Regions from separate parts of the Denitraticella aggregata genome, predicted to be linked through region 4. Evidence: predicted binding sites of a transcription regulator. Region 4 holds the regulator's gene; each other region holds the start of a gene.
What was found. The regulator FNR, encoded in region 4, switches genes on or off when oxygen is low (the NO sensors DNR and NnrR bind a similar motif). The targets are predictions, from matches to a motif close to TTGANCTAGNTCAA.
Positions count from the first base shown of each region.

Region 1: ACKVEX_RS12450 (thiamine pyrophosphate-dependent enzyme) is a predicted target of FNR. The motif match lies at 3,978-3,991, and genes of this name have one in related genera.
Region 2: ubiU (ubiquinone anaerobic biosynthesis protein UbiU) is a predicted target of FNR. The motif match lies at 3,704-3,717, and genes of this name have one in related genera.
Region 3: coxB (cytochrome c oxidase subunit II) is a predicted target of FNR. The motif match lies at 4,402-4,415, and genes of this name have one in related genera.

Region 1 is NZ_JBLLNL010000009.1:149,965-155,782, reverse strand. It holds gene purE (5-(carboxyamino)imidazole ribonucleotide mutase) at 1-498, opposite strand, end outside; gene folD (bifunctional methylenetetrahydrofolate dehydrogenase/methenyltetrahydrofolate cyclohydrolase FolD) at 500-1,375, opposite strand; gene ACKVEX_RS12455 (indolepyruvate oxidoreductase subunit beta) at 1,436-2,032, opposite strand; gene ACKVEX_RS12450 (thiamine pyrophosphate-dependent enzyme) at 2,037-3,917, opposite strand; gene ACKVEX_RS12445 (potassium/proton antiporter) at 4,089-5,818, opposite strand, start outside.
Region 2 is NZ_JBLLNL010000007.1:99,011-104,828, reverse strand. It holds gene ubiB (ubiquinone biosynthesis regulatory protein kinase UbiB) at 1-804, shown strand, start outside; gene ACKVEX_RS10350 (high affinity choline transporter 1) at 1,043-2,503, shown strand; gene ACKVEX_RS10345 (PEP-CTERM sorting domain-containing protein) at 3,035-3,610, shown strand; gene ubiU (ubiquinone anaerobic biosynthesis protein UbiU) at 3,774-4,784, shown strand; gene ACKVEX_RS10335 (U32 family peptidase) at 4,781-5,686, shown strand.
Region 3 is NZ_JBLLNL010000003.1:189,131-194,948, reverse strand. It holds gene ACKVEX_RS05890 (class I SAM-dependent methyltransferase) at 1-640, shown strand, start outside; gene ACKVEX_RS05885 (chalcone isomerase family protein) at 699-1,223, shown strand; gene ACKVEX_RS05880 (MFS transporter) at 1,216-2,559, shown strand; gene ACKVEX_RS05875 (DUF3833 domain-containing protein) at 2,556-3,086, shown strand; gene ACKVEX_RS05870 (SDR family NAD(P)-dependent oxidoreductase) at 3,083-3,859, shown strand; gene ACKVEX_RS05865 (nuclear transport factor 2 family protein) at 3,856-4,272, shown strand; gene coxB (cytochrome c oxidase subunit II) at 4,635-5,762, shown strand.
Region 4 is NZ_JBLLNL010000013.1:40,599-46,416, forward strand. It holds gene ACKVEX_RS14285 (energy transducer TonB) at 1-593, shown strand, start outside; gene ACKVEX_RS14290 (heavy-metal-associated domain-containing protein) at 639-848, opposite strand; gene ACKVEX_RS14295 (sulfite exporter TauE/SafE family protein) at 898-1,617, opposite strand; gene hemN (oxygen-independent coproporphyrinogen III oxidase) at 1,762-3,153, opposite strand; gene fnr (fumarate/nitrate reduction transcriptional regulator Fnr) at 3,270-4,010, shown strand; gene ACKVEX_RS14310 (hemerythrin domain-containing protein) at 4,041-4,580, opposite strand; gene ACKVEX_RS14315 (SirB2 family protein) at 4,591-4,974, opposite strand; gene ACKVEX_RS14320 (Crp/Fnr family transcriptional regulator) at 5,175-5,818, shown strand, end outside.

The DNA.
Region 1 (5,818 bases), on a different contig from region 4:
GACGGCCTGCGTCTGGCGGGCGCGGAATGCCTCCAGCGCCTGGGCCAGGGTGGCGTCCACACTGGCCAGCAGCGACACCGCGAACAGCCCGGCATTGGCCGCTCCGGCCTCGCCGATCGCGAAGGTCGCGACCGGCACACCCTTGGGCATCTGCACGATGGACAACAGCGAATCCTGGCCCGACAGCGCCCTGGACTGCACCGGCACGCCCAGCACCGGCAGCGTGGTCTTGGCCGCGACCATGCCCGGCAGATGAGCCGCACCCCCGGCGCCGGCGATGATCGCCCTGAGCCCGCGCTCGCGCGCCGAGGCGGCGTATTCGAACATCAGATCGGGGGTGCGATGCGCGGATACCACGCGCGCCTCGAACGGCACGCCGAAGGATTCGAGCATCGCGGCGGCGGCCTTCATCGTCGGCCAGTCGGAATTCGAACCCATGATGATGCCGACCAAGGGGTTCGGGCCATCGGCGGGAAAGCGCAGGATGTTGTCGGTCATGTCAGCGCCCCTTGCCACGCGCGGCGCGGTCGGCGGAAATGACGGTGTTCTCGAGCAGCATCGTGATCGTCATCGGCCCCACACCACCCGGCACCGGTGTGATCAGCGACGCTACCTCGCTGACCGAAGCGAAATCGACGTCGCCGCACAACTTGCCCGCATCCGGTCCGTCGGTGAGGCGGTTGATGCCGACGTCGACCACCACCGCACCCGGTTTGACCATGTCACCGGTGACGAAGCGCGGGCGCCCCACCGCCGCGACCAGTATGTCGGCACGGCGCGTGTGTGCAGCCAGATCGCGCGTCTTCGAATGACAGACGGTGACGGTGGCGCCGGCGTTGGTCAGCAGCATCGCCATCGGCTTGCCGACGATGTTGGAGCGGCCGATCACCACCGCCTCGGCGCCCTGAAGCGACACCTGCCCGGATTCGAGCATCTTCATCACGCCATGCGGCGTGCACGGAATGAAACCTTCCCGACCCTGCGACAGCCGGCCGACGTTCTCGGCATGGAAACCATCGACATCCTTGTCCACGCCGATCGCCTCCAGCACCTGGACCTCGTCGAACTGCGGCGGCAACGGCAGTTGCACCAGGATCCCGTGAACATCCGGGTCCGCGTTGAGTTCCGCCAGCCTGGTCATGACGCCGGGCTGTGCCACGTCGGCCGGGTAGTCGAAGCGCAGCGAACGGATACCGGCCTTCTCGCAGGCCGCGACCTTGTTGCGCACATACACACTCGAGGCCGGATCACTGCCGACCAGAATCACCGCCAGACAGGGCGGCTCGCCACGTGCCTTCAGCGACGCGACGCGCGCGGCAATGTCGCCGCGGACCTGCGCGGCCAGCGCGTTACCATCGATCACCCGTGCAGTCATCCGGATACCCTCGGAAAAAGTGCGGATTCTACCGCACGGGCGAGGATTTTTTCCGGCCGATCAGGGTGCAACGGCGGCGACCGCCTCGCGGCCGGTTTCGAAGGCACTGCGGTTGAGCTCGAGCAGTTCGGGTTTCTTGCGCGCGAAACGCGCCAGCACCGCGTCGCGCAGCACCTCGGCAGGGAACGGCAGCCTGTCGGACATCGCACCGAGCATGACGGTATTGCCGAGCCGGATATTGCCGAGGCCGGTCGCGATCGCGCTCGCGTCGAAGGCATGCACGTCCAGGCCCAGGGTCTGCATCTGCGCCACCGGGTCGTCCGGGTAGTCGAACAGCCCGATCGTGACCACCGGCGGCACGATACGCCCGACATTGACCAGCGCGGTGCCACCGGGACGCAGCATGTGCGACCAGCGCAGCGCCTCGGAGGCCTCGAAACCGACCAGCAGGTCCGCCTCGCCGGGTGCGATCTGCGGCGACAACACCTCGTCGCCGAAGCGCAGGTGGGAGGTGACCACCCCTCCGCGCTGGCTCATGCCTGCGACCTCGGTCTTCTTCACGTCGAAGCCGAGCGAAAGTGCCGCCTCGGCGAGGATCTCGGTGGCGGTCATGACGCCCTGACCACCGATGCCGCACACCAGAATATTGGTCGTCATCGGATCATTTCCGCGCGAAATTGATCGGAAACACCGGTTCGGCATGCACGATGGCCTCCGGCGCGCACGGCTGCACGCACAGGCCGCAGCCGGTGCAGGCGGAAGTCTCGATGCGGACGAAGGCCAGATCCACGCTCTTGCCCGAGGCCTTGACCACCTGGTCGCGCCGCGTGACGTGGATCGCCGGACACCCGACGTCGATGCAGTTGCCGCAACCGGTGCACAGGTCGTCGCGGACCAGGTAGGGGCGCGTGGGCTTGTAGTCGTCGATCAGCACACACGGCCGGTCGGTGATGATGACCGACGGCTCGTCGATCTTCGTCTCCTCGCGCAGCGCCTTGAACAGCACCGGCAACTGGTAGGGGTCGAGCACGCGGATGCGCTCGCGCCGGACGCCGAGCGCCTCGCACAGCTGCGCGAAATCCACCCGCGGCGTATCGTCGCCGTGGATGTTGCGGCCACTGCCCGGGTTGTCCTGCCCGCCGGTCATGCCAACGGTGCGGTTGTCGAGCAGCAGCACCGTCACGTTGCCGCGGTTCCACGTGATGTCGAGCAGACCCTGCATGCCCATGTGCATGAAGGTGGAGTCGCCGATGACTGCGAGGATCCTCTTGTTCTCGTCGGCAGGGCCGCGCCCCTTGTCCATGCCCAACGCCATGCCCAGCGACGCCCCCATCGAGATGCAGGTGTCGAGCGCATTCCACGGATGACCGGCGCCGAGCGTGTAGCAGCCGATGTCACCCGAGATGATCAGGTTGCGCATCTGCGACAGCGTGTAATAGACGCCCAGATGCGGACACGCGACACACAGCGTCGGCGGACGCGGGAAGACCGGCTGGGCCGGCACCGCGGCAGCCTGTGTGGCCTGTGCGGTTTCGGCCACGCTGCCGTCCGGGCCGGGCATGAGCGCGGACTTCAGCACGTCGGGCGACAGCTCCCCGGTGCGCGGCAGGCGGGCCTTGCCGGTGCAGACGATCCCGGCTGCGCGCAGTTCGGATTCGACCAGCGGCTCGGTCTCCTCGACCACGACGAGTTCTTCGACGCTCCGCGCGAAGCTGCGCAAGGCCTCCAGTGGCAGCGGATACGACAGGCCCAGCTTGAACACCGGCGCCTGCGGGAAGGCCTCGCGCACATGCATGAAGGCCGGGCCGGACGCGACGAAGCCCATCGTGCGCTCCGCGCCCCGATGCGTCCGATTGAGCGGCGAGGCCTCGGACTCGGCGCGCAGCGCAGCCTCGCGCTCGTACATCATCGGCACGCGCGGCTTGGCGTGGCCCGGCACCATGACCCAGCGGCGCGGATCCTTCTCGAAGCCGATCGGCTCGATCGCTTCGCGCTCGCCGGCCTGCACCACCGACTTGACATGACAGATGCGCGTGGTCATGCGCAGGATCACCGGCACGCAGAAGCGCTCGGACAGTTCGAACGCGGCGCGTGTCATGTCGAAGGCTTCCTGCGAGTCCGCGGGCTCGAGCACCGGCACATGCGCGAAGCGGCCCCAGAAGCGCGAGTCCTGCTCGTTCTGCGACGAGGACATGCCGACATCGTCTGCCACCGCGATCACCAGTCCGCCCTTGACGCCGGTCACCGTCATCGTCATCAACGCATCGGAGGCGACGTTCAGGCCGACATGTTTCATCGCGCACAGCGCCCGCGCACCGACCATCGACGCACCGAGCGCGACCTCGAGCGACACCTTCTCGTTGATCGACCACTCGGCATACACGTCGGGACAGGCTGCCAGTTCCTCAAGGATCTCGGTCGAGGGGGTGCCCGGATAGGCGGCCGCCACCCGCACGCCGGCTTCCCACGCGCTTCGGGCAACCGCCTCGTTGCCCGACATGAAGGACCGGCCCGTGGCCGGCATCTGCGCCGCTTTAGCCATTGCGTCTCCCGCTAGCTGAATTCGAAGCGCAGAACTTATCGCACGGTCGACGATAAACCGTTGACCCAGGTCAAGCGAACGCCGGTCGGGTCCGGTCGACACGCCTGGACAGACTCAGGGCGAACCGCGGTGCCAAATGACCGGATCGCTCGTGCTTGTCCAAGAATCGCCTCACGGCATGTGCGGGCGCGGGCATTTCAGACCGATCTGGTCGATACCGCCCCTGGCGTCCAGGTGCCTTACGGTCAGTTCGAACCCGCCGATGCCGACCCGATCGCCCTCGACCGCATGCCGTCCGAGCCGGTGCACCAGCAGCGTAGCCAGCGGCACGTCGGCCTCGCCCTCCTCCAGCGAGAGTCCGTAGGCCGCGGCCAGATCGCCCGCCATGCAGTTCGCGGACACGGTGAACTCGCCGAAGAAGCCCGCGTTGGCGATCAGTTCGTCCTCGCGTCCCGGCGCGAAGGCCGCAGCCAGACGCTCGGCCATCTCGTCTGGCGCGATGAGCCAGACCGAGTCGTTCTCGCGCAGGCGGGTGGCACGGGTCAGCGGTAACGCCTTGCCTGCGCGCAGCACCGCAGCACAGCGCACATCCGGCCCCGCCTCGCGCGAGACCAGCGTGTCCGGGTGCGATCCCTCCGCACGCGAGCCGTGGCCGACGTGATACTCCATCAGATCCAACGTCTCGTTCTCGCCGACCCACACCTCGAGCCGGTCGACCGGTTCGTCGCGGCGCGGGACGACGACCTTGAACAGGCGCGCGGCCACCGGTACCGTCGCGCCCTGCACCAGCAGCGACACCAGCACCACCGCGAAGGCGACGTCGAACAGCAGCAGCGATTGCGGCACACCCATCATCAGCGGATACATGGCCAGCACGATCGGCACCGCACCGCGCAGACCGACCCACGAGATGTACGCCATCTCGTTGACCGCGAAACGCTGCGGCCACAGGCAGGCGAACACCGCGACCGGCCGGGCCACCAGCATCAGGAACAGCGCCATCGCGAGTGACAGCGTCGCTTGCTCGAGCAGGTGCGACGGCGTGACCAGCAGGCCCAGCGCGAGAAACATGCCCGCCTGCGACAGCCAGGCCAGGCCGTCCATGACCCGCAACACGTGTTCTGTGGCATGGCAGCGACGGTTGCCGATCACGAGTCCGGCCAGGTAGATTGCCAGGAAGCCGCTGCCGCCGATCATGTTCGTGGCCGAGAAGACCATGAGCCCGCCCGATACGATCAGCAGCGCGTACAGGCCCTCGGCCAGACGCAGGCGCGCAAGCAGGTGGGCCAGCACGCGCCCGCCCACCCATCCGGCCAGGATGCCGAAAGCGAGCTGCTGCAACAGGATCACGCCGTAGGCCCAGCCGTCGCGTTCGCCCGGCGACATGATCAACTGCACCATGACGATGACCATCAGGATCGCCATCGGGTCGTTCGCGCCGGACTCGATCTCGAGCGTGGCCTTGACCCGATCGTTCAACCGCACCCCGCTGTTGCGCAGCAGCGAGAACACCGCGGCCGCATCGGTCGAACCGACGATCGCGGCAAGCAGGAGACCGATGCGCCAGTCGACATCGAACAGCCAGGTCGCAAATACGCCCAGCACCAAGGACGTGATGATCACACCGAAACTCGCCAGCGAGGCGGCCGGCTTGAACGCGACCCGGAAGGTCGAGGCGCGCGTGCGCAAGCCGCCGTCGAGCAGGATCACCGCGAGCGCGAGCTGGGCGACCAGCATCGTGGTCGAGAAGTCGTCGAAGTCGATGCCGCCCAGCCCCTCCTCGCCGGCGAGCATGCCGACGACCAGGAACAGCAGCAGCAGCGGCAGGCCGAGCCGTGCCGACACGGTACTCGCGAGAATGCTGATGAACAGCAGCACGCCGCCGAGAAGGAGCAAGCCGT
Region 2 (5,818 bases), on a different contig from region 4:
CCGATCTCGCAGACCGAGGCCTTGCGCGCCCAGGGCACCGACCTGTCGATACTGTCGCGTGCGGGCGTCGAGATCTTTTTCACGCAGGTGTTCCGCGACGGCTTCTTCCATGCCGACATGCATCCGGGCAACATTTTCGTGCATCGCGACGGCCGCTACATCGCGCTCGACTTCGGCATCATGGGCACGCTCAACGAGGAAGACAAGAACTACCTCGCGCAGAACTTCCTCGCGTTCTTCAAGCGGGATTACCGGCGCGTCGCGCTGGCCCACATCGAGGCCGGCTGGGTGCCGGCCAAGACCCGGGTGGAGGAATTCGAGGCCGCGATACGCACCGTGTGCGAACCGATCTTCGACAAACCGCTGAAGGACATCTCCTTCGGCAAGACGCTGCTGCGCCTGTTCCAGACCGCGCGCCGCTTCGAGATGGAAGTCCAGCCGCAGCTGGTGCTGCTGCAGAAGACACTGCTCAACATCGAGGGCCTGGGCCGCCAGCTCGACCCGGAGCTGGACCTGTGGAAGACCGCCAAGCCCTTTCTCGAGCGCTGGATGGACGAGCAAATGGGCTGGCGCGCGATGGTCCAGGGCGTGCGCGACGAAGCCCCGAACTGGGCCGCGTCGCTGCCGCAGTTGCCGCGCCTGGTGCACAAGGCGCTGACCGAACCCGAACGCCAGAACCGCATCCACCGCGAGGAGATGGCCCGGCTCGAGGCCGCCCAGCGTCGCCACAACCGCCTGCTCGCGTTCATCGGCGTACTGCTGGTGGCCATGGTCGGCCTGGAGCTGTACCGCTTCGTCGGCTGAGCGCGCCGCGATCCGGCGCCCGCAGGCCGATTCTCGCAGGTCCGCGCCGCCCCTCGACCGGCCTGACACCCCCGCCCGGCACGCCCTTTCTGGTGCATCGCACCACCTCCCGAAATCCGCGTGGCACAAGGGATAAAACGGTCCCCACGCATGAATTTCGTTGCTAAACTGCGGCCGTTTGCATATCGCACATCGGGTCGCCTCGCCCTTTCCGTCACCCCAACCGGAAAATCCATTCATGCTCCTGTGGCTCGTGATTGCCTACATCGTCGTGTCGGTCGGCATCGGTCTTTATGCCGCCACACGGGTGCACGATGCGCGCGACTACATCGTCGCCGGACGCAACCTGCCGATGATCATGGTGCTCGCAATGGTATTCGCGACCTGGTTCGGTGCCGAAACCGTGCTCGGCATCTCGGCGACCTTCATCGACGAGGGCTTCCGCGGCCTGATCTCGGACCCGCTCGGCGCGTCGATCTGCCTGGTGCTGTTCGGCCTGGTGTTCGCGCGGCCGCTGTACCGCATGAACCTGCTGACGCTGGGCGACTTCTTCCGCGTGCGCTACAACCGCAGCACCGAGGTGGCGCTGTCGCTGGCGATCATCGCGTCCTACCTGGGCTGGGTCGGCGCTCAGATGGCGGCGCTGGGGCTGGTGTTCAACGTATTGTCCGACGGCGCGATCACCGTGAACCAGGGCGTGTTCATCGGCGCCGCGGTGGTGCTGGTGTATACGCTGTTCGGCGGCATGTGGTCCGTCGCGATGACGACCTTCGTGCAGATGATCGTGATCGTGCTCGGCCTGCTCTACGTGACCTGGCTGGCCGGTGACATGGCCGGCGGCTTCACCAACGTGATCGCCAAGGCCTCGGCCGAGGGCAAGCTCGAGTTTCTGCCGACCCTGGACCGGCTCGACATGCTCGCATGGATCGCGGCGCTGCTGACGATGGCGCTCGGCTCGATCCCGCAACAGGACGTGTTCCAGCGCGTGAACTCGTCCAAGAACGAACGGGTCGCGGTGTGGGGCACCACGCTCGGCGGCGTGTCCTACTTCTTCTTCGCCGCGGTGCCGCTGTTCCTCGCGTATTCTGCCACCCTGATCGATCCGGCCATGGTCGAGCGCTTCATGGACGAGGATTCCCAGCTGATCCTGCCCAACCTGATCATCGGCTACATGCCCTTCGCCGCCCAGGTGGTGTTTTTCGGCGCGCTGATCTCGGTGATCATGAGCACCGCGTCCGGCACCCTGCTCGCACCATCGGTGACCTTCTCGGAGAACATCCTGCGCGGTTACTGGAACGACATGACCGACCGCCAGCTGCTGCTCGCCACCCGGCTCGCGGTGGTCGCGTTCTCCATCATCGTCGCGGTGTATGCGGTGTCCACCGACGCGACCATCCATCACATGGTCGAGAGCGCCTACCGGGTCACGCTGGCCGGCGCCTTCGTGCCGCTGGCCGCCGGGCTGTTCTGGAAGCGCGCCAACAACCTCGGCGCGACGCTTGCGATCGTGCTCGGCATCGGCACCTGGCTGCTGTTCGAACTTTTCGTGCCGGAAGGCGACATCGAGCCGCAGTTGTACGGCCTCGCGGTCAGCGCGCTGGGCATGCTGGTCGGCGGCTTCGTCGGCGCGAAACCCCACCACCGCCCGCACGCCGGCCACCACCACGCCGCCGGCGGCGCGCATCACGTCGCACGCTGACCATCAAGCGCACGGACCCGGTTCCGGCACCTTGTTCCTCCCCCTTCAAGGGGGAGGGAGCGACACCCCGCTCTCGACCGACCCAGCATCGCCGGACTAGTCGGCGTGTCAATGGACGCCCACAACCACGAATGCACCTAAGTGTCGGATTTTTTTACACTTCCGCACGCCCATCCGGGCGCGCTTTCCGTGACAAACGTCACACTCGCGCAAAAATCGGCACGAAAGCGTGATTTTTGTCGCGTCGACCTCATGCATCCGCGGCCAGACTTGCTTGCAATGACGAGGCGCTTCTGGCACGAGCGGGACGCATCGAACCGACACTTGTTGCGAAAATGTCAGCGATTCTTACAGTTCTTGCGAAACGGATGAACGGCCGCGCCTGAAATGGCGTAAAAGCCCAGCGAGGCGGGGATTTTTGGAATCTGGCACGGGATCTGCTTAGTGAGAGCCAGCAGCAGTATTCACGTGGTCGATCGTTGCCCGGATGCAACAGGACCCAAGAGCAAAAAAACGACGGAGAAAAGGAAAATGAAAACCACACGCAAGATTTTGGTCGGTGCGATCCTGGCGGGGTTTGTCGGGATGGCACATGCGATACCGACCCAATTGGAGTTCCAACAAAACATTATCTTTTCGGGATCTGGTCAAGCGCTCTCAGATTCAACGACCTTTTCGTATGTGCACAACTTAACGCTGATCACTACAAATCCGTACTCTTACGGTGATCATGATTTCATAAGCGGAATCCTGCAATTGACCTTCTCGACATCGGGCGGCATTAATGCATCGGGTGACACCATCTACGTGAGTTTCGGCACGGAAGCTGGACCGTCCGACACAGCTGCATTCCTCGGAGGCGCGGCAATTGACATCGCATCGTATTTCGACGTTGAAAATGGGACATTGGGCGTAGGAGTCCGAAGAGGCGTGAATCAAGGCACGATTCGCCTGACGGAATCGCTCTTGACAGTTCAGGCAAATCTTCGTGAAAACGGCAACGAACCAGAACCACCTCCCGTCGGTGCCGTCCCCGAACCCGGCACCCTCGCCCTGCTCGGCCTGGGCCTTCTCGGCCTTGGTGCCATGCGCCGCCGCATGAGCTGAAGGCTCGGCGAAACACGATCGAAGAAAGGCGACCCGCGGGTCGCCTTTTTTGTTGACCCAGCAGGATCGCGAGGCCCGTCACCGGCCCGGCCTTTGACACGGGTCAACGCACGCACCGCGGCACGACACTAGACTTGCGGGGCTTTCACAGCCCCGCAAGCACATGACCCAGCACACAATCGAACTCGTCTGCCCCGCCGGCAGCCTGCCGGCACTGAAGGCCGCTGTCGACAACGGCGCCGACTGTGTCTACGTCGGCTTCAAGGACGCGACCAACGCGCGCAACTTCACCGGCCTGAACTTCGACCCGAAGGCGATGCGCGACGGCGTGGCCTACGCGCACGCGCGCCGCCGCAAGGTATTGCTCGCGCTGAACACCTACCCGCAGGCGCACAACTGGGCCGACTGGACCGCCGCGATCGACCGGGCGGCCGAGTTCGGCATCGACGCGGTCATCCTCGCCGACCCCGGCCTGATGGCCTATGCGGCGAAGACGCATCCCGAGCTGCGGCTGCACCTGTCGGTGCAGGGCTCGGCGACCAGCTACGAGGCGATCAATTTCTACCGCGAGCGCTTCGGCATCCGGCGCGCGGTGCTGCCGCGGGTGCTGGCGCTGGCGCAGGTCGAGCAGGTCATTGCGCACACGCCGGTCGAGATCGAGGTGTTCGGTTTCGGCGGGTTGTGCGTGATGGTCGAGGGGCGTTGCGCATTGTCGGCCTATGCGACCGGCGAGTCGCCCAACTGCAACGGCGCCTGCTCGCCGGGCAAGCATGTGCGCTGGGAACAGACCCCGCGCGGCATGGAGACCCGTCTCAACGGGATCCTGATCGACCGCTTCGGCGACGCCGAGCGCGCCGGCTATCCGACGCTGTGCAAGGGCCGCTTCGACGTGAACGACGAGACCTATTACGCGCTGGAAGAACCGACCAGCCTGAACACGATCGCATTGCTGCCCGAACTCGCGCGGGCCGGCGTGCGCGCGATCAAGATCGAGGGCCGCCAGCGCAGCCCGGCCTATGTCGCGCAGGTCACGCGCGTGTGGCGGGCCGCGATCGACCGCGTGCTCGCCGATGCCGACCGCTTCTCGGTGCAGCCGGCGTGGATGGCCGAGCTGGACAAGGTCTCCGAAGGCCGCAGCCACACGCTGGGCGCGTATTACAGGCCATGGAAATGAATGCCACCCGCATCGCGCTCGGCCCGCTGCTGTACTACTGGCCGCGCCAGGCCACGCTGGACTTCTACGCCGGCATCGCCGACGGTCCGGTCGACATCGTCTATGTCGGCGAGACCGTGTGCTCGCGCCGGCATGAACTGCGCCTGGAGGACTGGCTGGACGTGGCTGCGATGCTGGCCGACGCGGGCAAGGAAGTGGTGCTGTCGTCGCAGTCGCTGATCGAATCCGAGTCCGACCTGAAGACGCTGCGCCGAATCGTCGCGCAGGACCGCTTCACCATCGAGGCCAACGACATGTCGGCGGTGCAGCTGCTCGCCGCAGCCAGCCGGCGCGACTGGATCGCCGGACCGACGCTGAACGTGTTCAATCCGGACACGCTGGCGCTGCTGATGGAGCTCGGCGCGCGCCGCTGGGTGGTCGCGCCCGAGATGTCGGGCGATGCGCTCGCCGCGCTGCAGACCGCCCTCGCACGCCCGATAGACACCGAAGTGCTCGCGTGGGGGCGGCTGCCGCTGGCGCATTCGGCGCGCTGTTTCACCGCGCGTCATTTCAACCTGCAGAAGGACACCTGCGAGTTCCGCTGCCTCGGCCTCGCGGACGGGCTGGTGCTGCGCACCCGAGAAGGCGAGCCCTTCCTGACCCTGAACGGCGTGCAGACGCAGTCGGCGCGCGTTCACAACCTGCTTGGCGACCTGGACGAGGCCTGCCGCCACGCGCAGGTTCTGCGCATCAGCCCGCAGGGCAACGACACCGCGCGCATCGTCGAACTGTTCGACGCGGTTAGGCACCGCCGGACCACTCCGCAGCAGGCCTTCGCCGCCAGCGCGCAATGGAGCGTGGACCAGGCCTGCAACGGCTTCTGGCATGGCCGGCCCGGACTCGAGCTGCAGACCATACCCTGAACCCAACGCGCCACCAGGCTTCCGTCAGTGGAGCGAAAAAAACGAGTGAACTCGGTAAAGACAACCTTTCCTCCCCCTTGAAGGGGAGGGAGCAACTGCACCGCGCTCCGACCCCTCGACTTGCCGGAACCC
Region 3 (5,818 bases), on a different contig from region 4:
TGAGATCGGCTGCGGCTGGGGCGCATTCGCGGAGGTTGCGGCAACCGAGTTCGGTTGCCGGGTGCTGGGGGTGACGCTGTCGCCGGCTCAGCTCGCATACGCGCAGGCGCGCGCGGAGCGCGGCGGCTTCGCGGATCGGGCCAGCTTCGAGCTGTGCGACTATCGCGACGTGCGGGGCCAGTACGACCATATCGTGTCGATCGAGATGATCGAGGCGGTCGGTGAGCGGTTCTGGCCGGTGTACTTCGAACGCATCGCGGATCTGCTCAGACCCGGTGGGCGCTGCGTGATCCAGGCGATCACGATCGACGATGATCTGTTCCATCGCTATCGTCGAGGTACCGATTTCATCCAGCGCTACGTGTTTCCGGGCGGCATGCTGCCGTCGCCGGCCGAGATCGGCAAGCAGGTCGACGCTGCCGGATTGTCGCTGGCGGGCGACTTCGCGTTCGGACGGGACTATGCGCGGACCCTCGCGCACTGGCACCGGAACTTCATTGCTTGCCTTCCTGCGGTCCGGGCGCAGGGTTTCTCCGAGCGTTTCATCCGCATGTGGCGCATGTATCTGTCGTATTGCGAGGCAGGGTTCGAAACCGGCTCGATCGACGTCCACCACTATGAAATCGTCCATCGTGGCTGAGACTTCGCTGCGTCGGCGCTCAGATGGCACGGCGTGCTTGCGTCAGGTCGCGGCCATCATGGCGCTGACGTTCGTTGCGCTGTGGAGCGCGGCGCACGCGGCGCAGGACGCGCCCGCGCTACCCCACCCGCTCGGGGAGCAGCAATGGCAGGCGATCGGCAGCGGCGAATTGCGCTGGTTCGGTTTCCGCGTCTACCGGGCGGCGCTGTGGGCGGCCGATCCGTTACGCTGGGACACGCATGACGATTTCGCGCTGGTGATCCGTTACGCGCGCGCGATCGATGCGTCCCGCCTGGTGCAGGCCAGCCTGGACGAGATGCGACGGCTGGGTCAGGCATCCGAGGCGCAGTTGTCCGGATGGGGGCCACGGCTGCAGGCCGCTTTCCCGGATGTGGCTGCCGGCGACCGCATCACCGGTGTCAATCTCGCCGGACGGGGGGTCGCCTTCTATTTTGGAAACGAACTCACCGTCGAGATCTTGGATCCCGCGTTTGCACGCGCGTTCTTCGCAATCTGGCTGGATGAGCGCACCCGCGAACCCGGCCTGCGGGCGCGCCTGCTCGGCGCGTCGACCGATGGCTGAGTCGCGCCTGGACGCGGCGGGACCGGCCCCCGTGCTGGGCGACGAGCCGATCGGGCGACTGCGACGCGGCGCCGAAATGGGCGTGTCGCATCTGGCGGCCTATGGCGTCTTCGGCCTGCCGCTGGCCTTTGCAGCCCTGCCGATCTATGTTCATGTGCCGAAGCTCTACTCCGACGGCCTCGGCGTGCCGCTCGCAACGGTGGGCGGCGTGCTGCTCGGCGTCAGGATCTTCGATGCGCTCAGTGACCCGATGATCGGCTGGGTCAGCGACCGGGTCGGGGCACGCAAGGGCATGATCGCGCTGTCCCTGCCGCTGCTCGGCGCCGGCATGTTCGGCCTGCTCGCGCCGCCGCCCGAGGCGGGCGCGCTTTGGTTGGGGCTGATGGTGCTGATCGTGACGTTGGGATTCTCGGCCGCGTCGATCAACTATGGTGCGTGGGGGGCGGAGGTTGCGCATACGCCGCATGGGCGCACCCGTGTGGTCGCGGCGCGCGAGGGCTTCGCGCTGATCGGTGTCGTGCTCGCGGCGGCGCTGCCCGGCCTGATCGCAGACGACGAGGTGGCGGGGCTGGCCGCACTCGGGGCGCTGTTTCTGCCCTTGTTGCTGGTCGCCGCGGTGATCTCGCTCGCGTTCGCGCCGGCGGGGCCCACGCCGCTGCGCTCCAATGCGCCGATGCTCGGTTCCCTTGGTGCTGCGTTGATGCATCGACCGTTCAGGCTGCTGATCATCGTGTTCGCGGCCAATGGCATCGCCGCGGCGGTGCCGGCCTCGACCGTATTGTTCTTTGTGTCCGACCTGCTCGGCGCGGAGCGCCTGGCAGGCCTGTTCCTGGTGCTGTATTTCGTGGCCGGGGCGGCGAGCCTGCCGTTGTGGGTGGCGCTGTCGCGCCGGATCGGGAAGGTGCGCGCATGGTTGTCGTCGATGCTGCTCGCGATCGTCGTGTTCGTATGGGCGTGGACGCTGGGCCCGGGCGACGTCCTGCCCTTTGCCCTGATCTGCGTGCTGTCGGGCATGGCCCTCGGTGCGGATCTGGCGCTGCCGCCGGCGATGCTGGCCGACCTGCTGGCCCGCGATGGCGCGCGCGGCGGGACGGCGCGCGCCGGGGCGTGGTTCGGCTGGTGGAACTTCGTGACCAAGGCGAATCTCGCGCTCGCGGCGGGCCTTGCGCTGCCCTTGCTGGCCCTGTTCGGCTATGCCTCGGGGAGCACCGATCCCGCGTCGCTACGGGCCCTGGCGGCGGTCTATGCGCTGCTGCCGGTGGCGCTCAAGGTCTGCGCGTCCGTGCTGTTGTGGGCGCTGCGCGACGAACTCGATTTTGCGGAAGGCGCGACATGAACAGGATTGCAGTGATGTTTGCCGGCCTCGTGGGGCTGGCCGGTTGCGGGTCGGTGGATATCGACAGGTACGCGATGGAAAAACCCGAACTCGACCTGCGCAGCTATTTCGACGGTACGCTCGACGCGCACGGCATCTTTCAGGATCGCTCGGGCGAGGTCGTGCGTCGCTTTCATGTGGTGATTGAAGCCAGCTGGGAAGGTGACACCGGCGTGCTGGACGAACACTTCACGTATTCGGACGGCACCACGCAACGGCGGGTGTGGACTATCGTACGGCACGACCGCAATCGCTACACCGGCCGCGCCGACGACGTGGTCGGCGAGGCGGTCGGCCAGGCGCAGGGCAATGCGCTGCGCTGGCGCTACGTACTGGCCCTGCCGGTCGGCGACAAGGTGTACAACGTCGATTTCGACGACTGGATGTTCCTGATGGACGACCGCGTGATGCTGAACCGCTCGGTGATGAGCAAGTTCGGCTTCCGGCTGGGCGAGGTAACGCTGTCCTTCTACAAGCGCCCCGAATGAAGTCGCTGAATCCCCGGATACGCGACTGGGCCCGGCGCAGGGTGTGGCTGGTCGGCGGATCGAGCGGCATCGGTGCCGCGCTCGCGCGCAGGCTCGCCGCCCGCGGGGCATGGCTGGCCCTGTCGGCGCGCGATGAGCGCAAGCTTGCGGAGGTCGCGGCCGACTGCGCTGGTGCGCTGGCCCTGCCGATGGACGTCACCCGGGAAGGCGACTACGCGCGCGTGCTGGAGATCATCGTCGAGCGCTGGGGCGGCGTGGACCTCGTCATCCTCAATGCCGGGACCTATGCACCGTTGCGTGCATGGGAGATGACCCCGGAGGCGATCCGAAGCACTTTCGACGTCAATTTCCTCGGGGTCGCGGATGGCGTGGCGGCGGTATTGCCGCAGTTGCTGCAGCAGGGCGAAGGTGCGATCGCAATGGTCGGCAGCGTCGCCGGTTACGCCGGGCTGCCGAAGGCGATCGCGTACGGGGCGTCCAAGGCCGCGTTGATCAACTTTGCCGAGACGCTGTACCTCGATCTGTCCCCGCGCGGCATCGCGGTCCATCTGATCAGCCCGGGTTTCGTCGCGACCGGCCTGACCGCGCAGAACGACTTTCACATGCCGGCCCTGATGCAGCCGGACCAGGCGGCCGACGCGATCATCGCCGGCCTTGGCCGCGGACAGTTCGAGATACACTTTCCGAAGCGTTTCACCCGCGTGCTGAAGCTGCTGCAGTTGCTGCCCTATCGCGCGTATTTTTCACTGGTCGGCAGGATCACCGGCGCATGAACGCAGACGTCGAGTCGCTGGTCGCTTTCTATGAAGGTCTGTCGCCGGCCTCGGTCGTGCGGCTGCGCGAGCTCTACGCGGCCGACGCGCACTTCAAGGACCCGTTCAACGACGTCCGCGGCGTCGACGCGATCGAACGGATCTTCCGCCACATGTTCGCGCAGGTGGACGATCCGCGCTTCGCGGTCGGCACACGCATCGTCCAGGGCCGGGATGCGATGCTCGCATGGGTGTTCAGCTTCACGACGCATGGCCGCGCGATGACAGTGCGGGGGGTCACGCACATGGTCTTCGACGAGCAGGGCAGGGTTGCCGAGCATCGCGACTACTGGGATGCGGCGGAGGAGTTGTACGCCAAGCTCCCGGTGATCGGCGCGGTCCTCAGATGGATGGCGCGCAGACTCGCTGCGTGAGCCGACGCAGCCATTCATACCTAAAGCATAAGCGTGCTGCATGGCAGCAACAAGACATGCGCTTGGCTTCGCGATGTCCTGATCGACAGGTTCGAAGGCCACGTTTATCACATGCGGCGTCGCAGCATATTGATCGACGTCAAAAAATCGTGTTGCGAGCGCGGAATCGGCTATGGCATGATCGCCTCAAGCAGGCGAAGAACCGCGCGTCTACAAGATTCCGAACGATTTTGAGCGCTTGGCCTTTTGCGCAGCAGGGTCGGAGGAGCGTTCCCCCGAGCGGTTGTCGGTCACGACGACGTGAATGCGCGACAGATCGGTTTTTCGTGACTTGCAACAATGGACCACATGGGGGTTGAGACATGAGTCTTTCCGGGCGTCTGACAGCTTCAGCCGCATTGCTGACTGTATCGCAGGGCGTGTTGGCGCAGAGTCGCTATAATTTTCAGCCGCCAGTGACCAGCGTGGCCGAACAGATCTACGACCTGCACACGTTGATGCTGTTCATCTGTCTGGTGATCTTCATCGTCGTATTCGGAGTGATGTTCTGGTCGGTCTTCAAGCATCGCAAGTCGCGCGGTGCGGTCGCTGCCAATTTCCACGAGAACACCACGATCGAGGTCGTGTGGACCATCATTCCGGTCTTCATCCTGGTGGGCATGGCCTGGCCGGCGACCAAGACGATCATCGACATGCGCGACACCACGGATCCCGAGATCACGATCAAGGCCACCGGCTACCAGTGGAAGTGGGGTTACGATTATCTGCAGGGCGAAGGCGAGGGCATCCGCTTCGTGTCCAATCTCGCGACGCCGCTGGCCCAGATCCAGGGGCGTGAGGACAAAGGCGACCACTATCTGCTCGAGGTGGACAATCCGCTGGTCGTGCCGGTCGGCACCAAGGTCCGCATGCTGATCACCGCCAACGACGTGATCCATTCGTGGTGGGTGCCGGCCTTCGGCGTCAAGCAGGATGCCATTCCGGGCTTCATCCGCGACACCTGGTTCCGTGCCGACAAGGAAGGCATCTACCGCGGCGTCTGCGCCGAACTGTGCGGCAAGGACCATGCGTTCATGCCGATCGAAGTGCATGTGGTGTCGCCGACCCATTACAGCGCCTGGGCCGAAGGGATCAAGGTCGCCAGCCTCGCGAAGACCGTGGCCGACGACCGTGAATGGTCGCGCGACGACCTCATCGCGCGTGGCGCCGAAGTCTATGCAGCCAACTGCGCGGCCTGTCACCAGCCGGCGGGTACCGGCATCCCGCCAGCCTTCCCGGCGCTGGACGGCTCGGCACTGGTTCAGGGACCGCATGACGACTTGCTCGCTGTCGTGCTCAAGGGCAGGGAGGGGACTGCGATGGCCCCGTTCGGCGCTCAGCTGTCCGACGCGGACATCGCGGCGGTGACCACCTACCTGCGCAACGGCTGGGGCAACGCGATCGGCGACGCGGTCATGCCGGACGAGGTCGCGGGCGCGCGAGGCGGTTGATCGCCTCCCCTGCACGACGAGAATGATGCTGCGGGCAGCGGGCGTTCAGCCCATGC
Region 4 (5,818 bases):
CCGATACCAATGATGTGGATATGACGCCACAACCCGAGCCACAACCCGAGCCACAACCCGAGCCACAACCCGAGCCACAACCCGAGCCACAACCCGAGCCACAACCCGAGCCGCAGGCGCTACCACAACCTCCGCAACGCCCTGCACCGACACCGCCTGCCGCGGCGGTTCGGCAGCCCGATTCGCCGGCCGAAACGCCGCCAGCCGCCAGGTCGCAGGAACGGCTTGCGGAATCGACCGGGCCTGTCGAGGCGCTGCAGCCCGCCATGGTGTCCCCGAACGCGTTGCCGGATGCGGAACGTGTCGATCAACGGTCTGCACGGTTCGACGCCGCCTATCTGCGCAACCCGGCACCCGCCTATCCGGGCGTGTCACGCAGGCGGGGTGAGGAAGGCACGGTGGTGCTGCGCGTTCGGGTCATGTCGGACGGGCGTCCGACCACGATCGAGATCGCACGCAGCAGCGGACATCAACGGCTTGACCGAGCGGCGCGGGAGACGGTTCAAAAATGGCGGTTCGAACCCGCCCGGGAGGGCGGCAAGGCGGCAGACAGCTGGGTGCAGGTGCCGATCATGTTCCGTCTGGAACGCTGAATGGCTCGCTCCTGTGGGCAATGCGGAGCGAGATCGGGTCTCCTGTCACTCCTGCGAGTCGAACCCGGCGTCGGTCACGGCCTGGCGCAGATCGTCCACGGTGACACTGCCCGGATCGTAGGAAACCTTCGCCACGCCGTCATCCAGCGAAACCTCGGCATCGGTCACTCCTGGAAGGGCCTTGAGCACACCGGTCACATTGCGGACACAGCCACCACAGCTCACGCCCGAAACCTTGATCGTCACTTCTGTCATGGAAGCACACTCCAATCGAATGAAACCGGTCATTGCCCCGTGGCGGGGATCATACCTCACACACCACACCACTCCAAAGAAGCCCGCCCAGCGTAGGGGCATGATAGAGCCCGAACAGACCGAAGCCGAGTACCAGCATCCCTGCAGCGAAACGCACCCGCGTGTTGCGCGTGATGTCTCTGAACCGCTTGAAAAGCAGTCCTGCCAGCATAAGGTTGGGCAGCGTGCCGAGCCCGAAGGCGAGCATCATGCCGGCACCACGTGTTGCCGAACCGGTCAGCAATGCGGTCGTCAGCACACTGTAGACCAGCCCGCAGGGCAGAAACCCCCACAGCAGTCCGAGCGGCAAGGCCTGGCCGACATGGCGTGCCGGCAGGAAACGGCGGGTCAGCGGCTGGATGCGCCGCCATACATTGTGGCCGGCGCGTTCGACCGGCGCCAGAAGCTGCGTGAATCCGGTGAGGTAGAGTCCGAGCGCGATCAACATCAGATTGGCGAGCACGTAGAGCGTCATCTGCACCGGCAGCACGTCGTTGAACAGCAGGCCGGCGGTCCCGATCGCGCCCATTACCGCGCCCATCATCACGTAGGTCGTGATCCGTCCAATGTTGTACGCGAGGTGGATCGGCCACTGCGGCGCGGACTGACCGGGCATGCGCACCGGTGCCTGTACCGACAGCGCGCCCACGATGCCGCCGCACATGCTGACACAGTGCGTCCCGCCGAGCAGTCCGATGAGGAAGAAAGCGATGTAGCCGGTTTCAGGCATTCGGGCGGGGTGGCGCAGGCCGTGTTGAGTTGATCGATGCCGGACGTAGAAACCGTCCCGGACCCGAGATCTTACACCGCCGCGCCAGCCAGAGCATGGGCCGGTCTTGCGGATCGATTCACGGCGTCGATCGGCACCGTCCGATCAGATGACCTTGGAATAGCGCGCACGCTCCCGATCCACGCGCAGATAACGATCGAACACCATCGCGATCCCGCGGACCAGCAGGCGTCCGGCCGGCAGCACCGTGATGCATTCATCGTCGACCTCGACCAGGCCGGCCTTCTGCATTTCCCGCAGATCGCCCAGTTCCTCGGCAAAATACTCGTCGAACTTGATCAGATGGGCGATCTCGATCGATTCGATCGAAAGCTCGAACTGACACATCAGCGCCTGGATGATCGAGCGCCGCAACAGATCGTCGGCGGTCAGCTCTACGCCGCGCAAGACCGGGAGTTCGTTGCGATCGAGCGCGTCGTAGTACTCGTCCAACGTCTTAACGTTCTGCGCATAGACCGGGCCGATCTTGCCGATCGCGGACACGCCGAACGCGAGCAGGTCGCATTCGGCCTGCGTGGAATAACCCTGGAAATTGCGATGCAGACGCCCCTGACGCTGCGCGACCGTCAGTTCGTCGTCCGGCCTGGCGAAGTGATCCATGCCGATATACACATAGCCCGCCTCGGTCAGACGGCGAATCGCAAGCTGCAGGATCTGGAGCTTGGTGTCCCCGGTGGGCAACTCGATCGAGCTGATCCGCCGCTGCGGCTTGAACAGACCCGGCAGATGCGCGTAGCTGTAGAGCGAGATCCGGTCGGGCGACAGTTCGAGCACGCTTTCGAGCGTTCGATTGAAGCTGATCACGTTCTGCTTCGGCAGCCCGTAGATGAGATCCATGCTGATCGACTTGAAGCCGGTGGCACGCGCCGACTCCATCACCAGACGCGTCTCGTCGATGCTCTGCACGCGATTGACCGCGACCTGCACGTCGTGATTGAAGTCCTGTACGCCGACACTCATGCGGTTGAAACCCAGATCGGCGAGCAGCTTGACCGTGTCGAAATCGACCTTGCGCGGATCGACCTCGATCGAATACTCCCCGTTCGGCACGAGATGGAAACGTGACCGGACCGAATCCATCAACTGACGCATTTCGTCATGGGACAGGAAGGTGGGCGTGCCTCCGCCCAGATGGAGCTGAGTCACCTGCCGGCTTCCGCCGAGGTGCTCCGCCTGCATGCCGATCTCCTGGTCCAGGTACTTCAGGTACTTCGCCGAACGGCCATGATCCTTGGTGATGATCTTGTTGCAGGCGCAGTAATAGCAGATCGTGTTACAGAAGGGGATGTGGAAGTATAATGACAACGGCCGGCTGGTACCGCCGATCGCTCTTTTGGCCAGCCAGTCCTGCAACGCGCGCGCATCGAACGCCTCGACGAAGCGGTCCGCTGTGGGATAGGACGTGTAGCGTGGGCCATTGACGTCGAATCGGCGGATGAGTTGCTGATCGAAGACCAGATCGGGTTGAGTGTTCATGTACTTGACCTTTATAGGAATGGCTAACGATCGCAAAAATCGGGAGGCAGGGGTTTGACCTGGATCAATGGACCCCATTATCGCCCGTCCACGAACGGAGTGTTCAGATCGTGCAAATGAAGGCGACCGTGCCGATTACAGCCGCCGACATCAAGTCAGCCTGCTCGCAATGCAACCTGCTCGAACTGTGCCTGCCCTTCGGCATGACCGAGCACGAGATCCACCGGCTGGATGAACTGGTCGGAACGCGCCGCAAGGTCAAGCGCCAGCAACACCTGTACCGTGCAGGCGACCCGTTCGAGGCAATCTACGCGATCCGTATCGGCTGGTTCAAGACCGACGTAGTGCTCGAGGACGGTCGCGAGCAGGTCACCGGCTTCCAGATGACCGGCGAGATGCTCGGGCTGGACGGAATCAGCACCGAGGCACACTCGTGCAACGCGGTCGCGCTCGAAGACAGTGAAGTGTGTGTCATCGCGTACGACAAGCTCGAGGCACTGTCGCGCGAGATCGAGGGGCTGCAACACCAGTTCCACAGGGTCATGAGCCGCGAAATCGTGCGTGACCACGGCGTGATGATGCTGCTCGGTTCGATGCGCGCCGAGGAGCGACTGGCGGCCTTCCTGCTGAATCTGTCACAGCGCTTCACCGCACGCGGTTTTTCCGCCGCCGAGTTTCATCTGCGCATGACCCGGGACGAGATCGGCTCCTACCTCGGCCTGAAGCTCGAAACCGTGTCTCGCGCCTTCTCCCGCTTCCAGGACGAGGGCATCATTGCGGTACAGCAGAAGCATATCCGCATCGTCGCACAGGACAAACTCAGAAAACTCATCCAGCACCCGGTCGGCGGTCGCTGACGCGCGTGCCACACCCCGGGCCGCGAGCTGTCAGCAAGATGGCTGACGACGTCGGTTGGTCATCGACTGGCCAATACGCGCAAGATCCTCCGCGGTCAGCAGCGCCCGCGCATAGGGAAACAGTTCGCCCTCTTCCCGTTCGGTGTGCAGCGCATAGCGTTCGGTGAAGGCATGCACTTCGTCGAGCGTCAGATCGACGACCTCGCCTTTCGACACCCGCTCGAGCTTGGCGCGCATCACATCCCACGCGGCGAACATGCGCTGATGATCCTCGAGTATCCATTCGATCAGCGACTCCAGCGGAAAGCGCCTGTCGGTATCCACCCGCTGTCGCAGCAAAGGAATCAGATCCAGCTCCTCATCCATGTGATGGTTGACCGCGGCAACATCGAAATAGCGGATGATGGCCGCCGCCGCCCTGCGCGCCAGCTGGTCGGCACCATGCTCGGGCAACCATCTGGCCAGCCGGTCCAGCGTGCCGAGTTGCGCATGCAGACGCTCATGGCAGGTCTCCAGCATCTCGAGCGGCGCCTCGAATCCGGGGGACACCGGAACGAGCGATTCAGTCATGAAACATTCCTCACAAAGCAAAAAACCCGGTCGCGTTCTTGGACAGCGCGACCGACACGATCCAGGCATAGACCGACGCAGCGGCGCACCAGGCAAGCATACGCTGCCGACGCGTGCGGCCCCGCTTCAGCGCGATCGTTCCCAACAGGATGTAAGCGATCAGCCCCCCCACCTTGGCCGTCACCCAGTTGGCAGCGAAAGGATACTGCGAAATCATCATGGCCAGCACGATCGCACTTCCGAGCAGCATGCTGTCGACGACATGCGGCAGGAGCCGGGTCGCACGGTGACGTAACAGTGGAGACCCGGAAAACATCCACCAGCCGCGTAACGCGAACCCCATCGCGCTGAGCACCACCATAGTGACATGCAGATTCTTGATCGTGTAGTAAATCATCTTCGGCGAATCCGCTGTCGCTGTCGTGAAAAAACCAGGGCGGCGAATACGAGACGCGCCGGCCGTCGGTCAGGATCGCGATTCTCCATCGTTCAGGCCGTGTTATCAAACATCCCTGCGTTCCGTCTGTTGCACCCGCCGCATGCAGGACCGGGATCAGTGGCGTTAGAATGCTCGGCCTATGCAGGGGGTTCTCAATGTCCAGTCCAAACCAGGATCTGTCCGCGCTGTTAATGCAGGTGCCGCTGTTCAGTGGCCTGAGCGAAGCGGATGTCGGCAACGTCGCCCGTTTCACCCGCGAGCGCAAGCTCGACAAGGGTGAACTCCTTTTCCAACGCGGCGACCCGGCCCACGGCTTCTATCTGGTCGTGACCGGCCAGATCAAGCTCGGCGTCTCGTCCGCCCAGGGCAACGAGAAGGTCGTCGAGGTCGTCGGTCCGATGCAGACTTTCGGTGAGGCCGTGATGCTGATGAATCGCCCCTACCCGGTGTTCGCCGAGGCGCTGGTCGCGTCCAATCTGTTGCACATCGGTCAGAACGTCGTGTCCGAACTGATCGATCAGGACCCCGACTTCGCCCGCAGGCTGCTGGCCGGCATGGCGGTCCGTCTGCACGGCATGGTCAAGGACGTCGAAGCCTACTCGCTGCGCTCGAGCACCCAGCGAGTGATCGGTTACCTGCTGCAACAACATGACGACAACGACCACAGCGCCACTCCACGCATCCAGTTGCCCACCAGCAAGCAGGTCCTGGCGTCCCGCCTCAACCTCACGCCAGAAACCTTGTCCCGGATCTTTCACGACCTGTCCGACGCCGGCCTGATCAGGGTACAGGGCAAGGA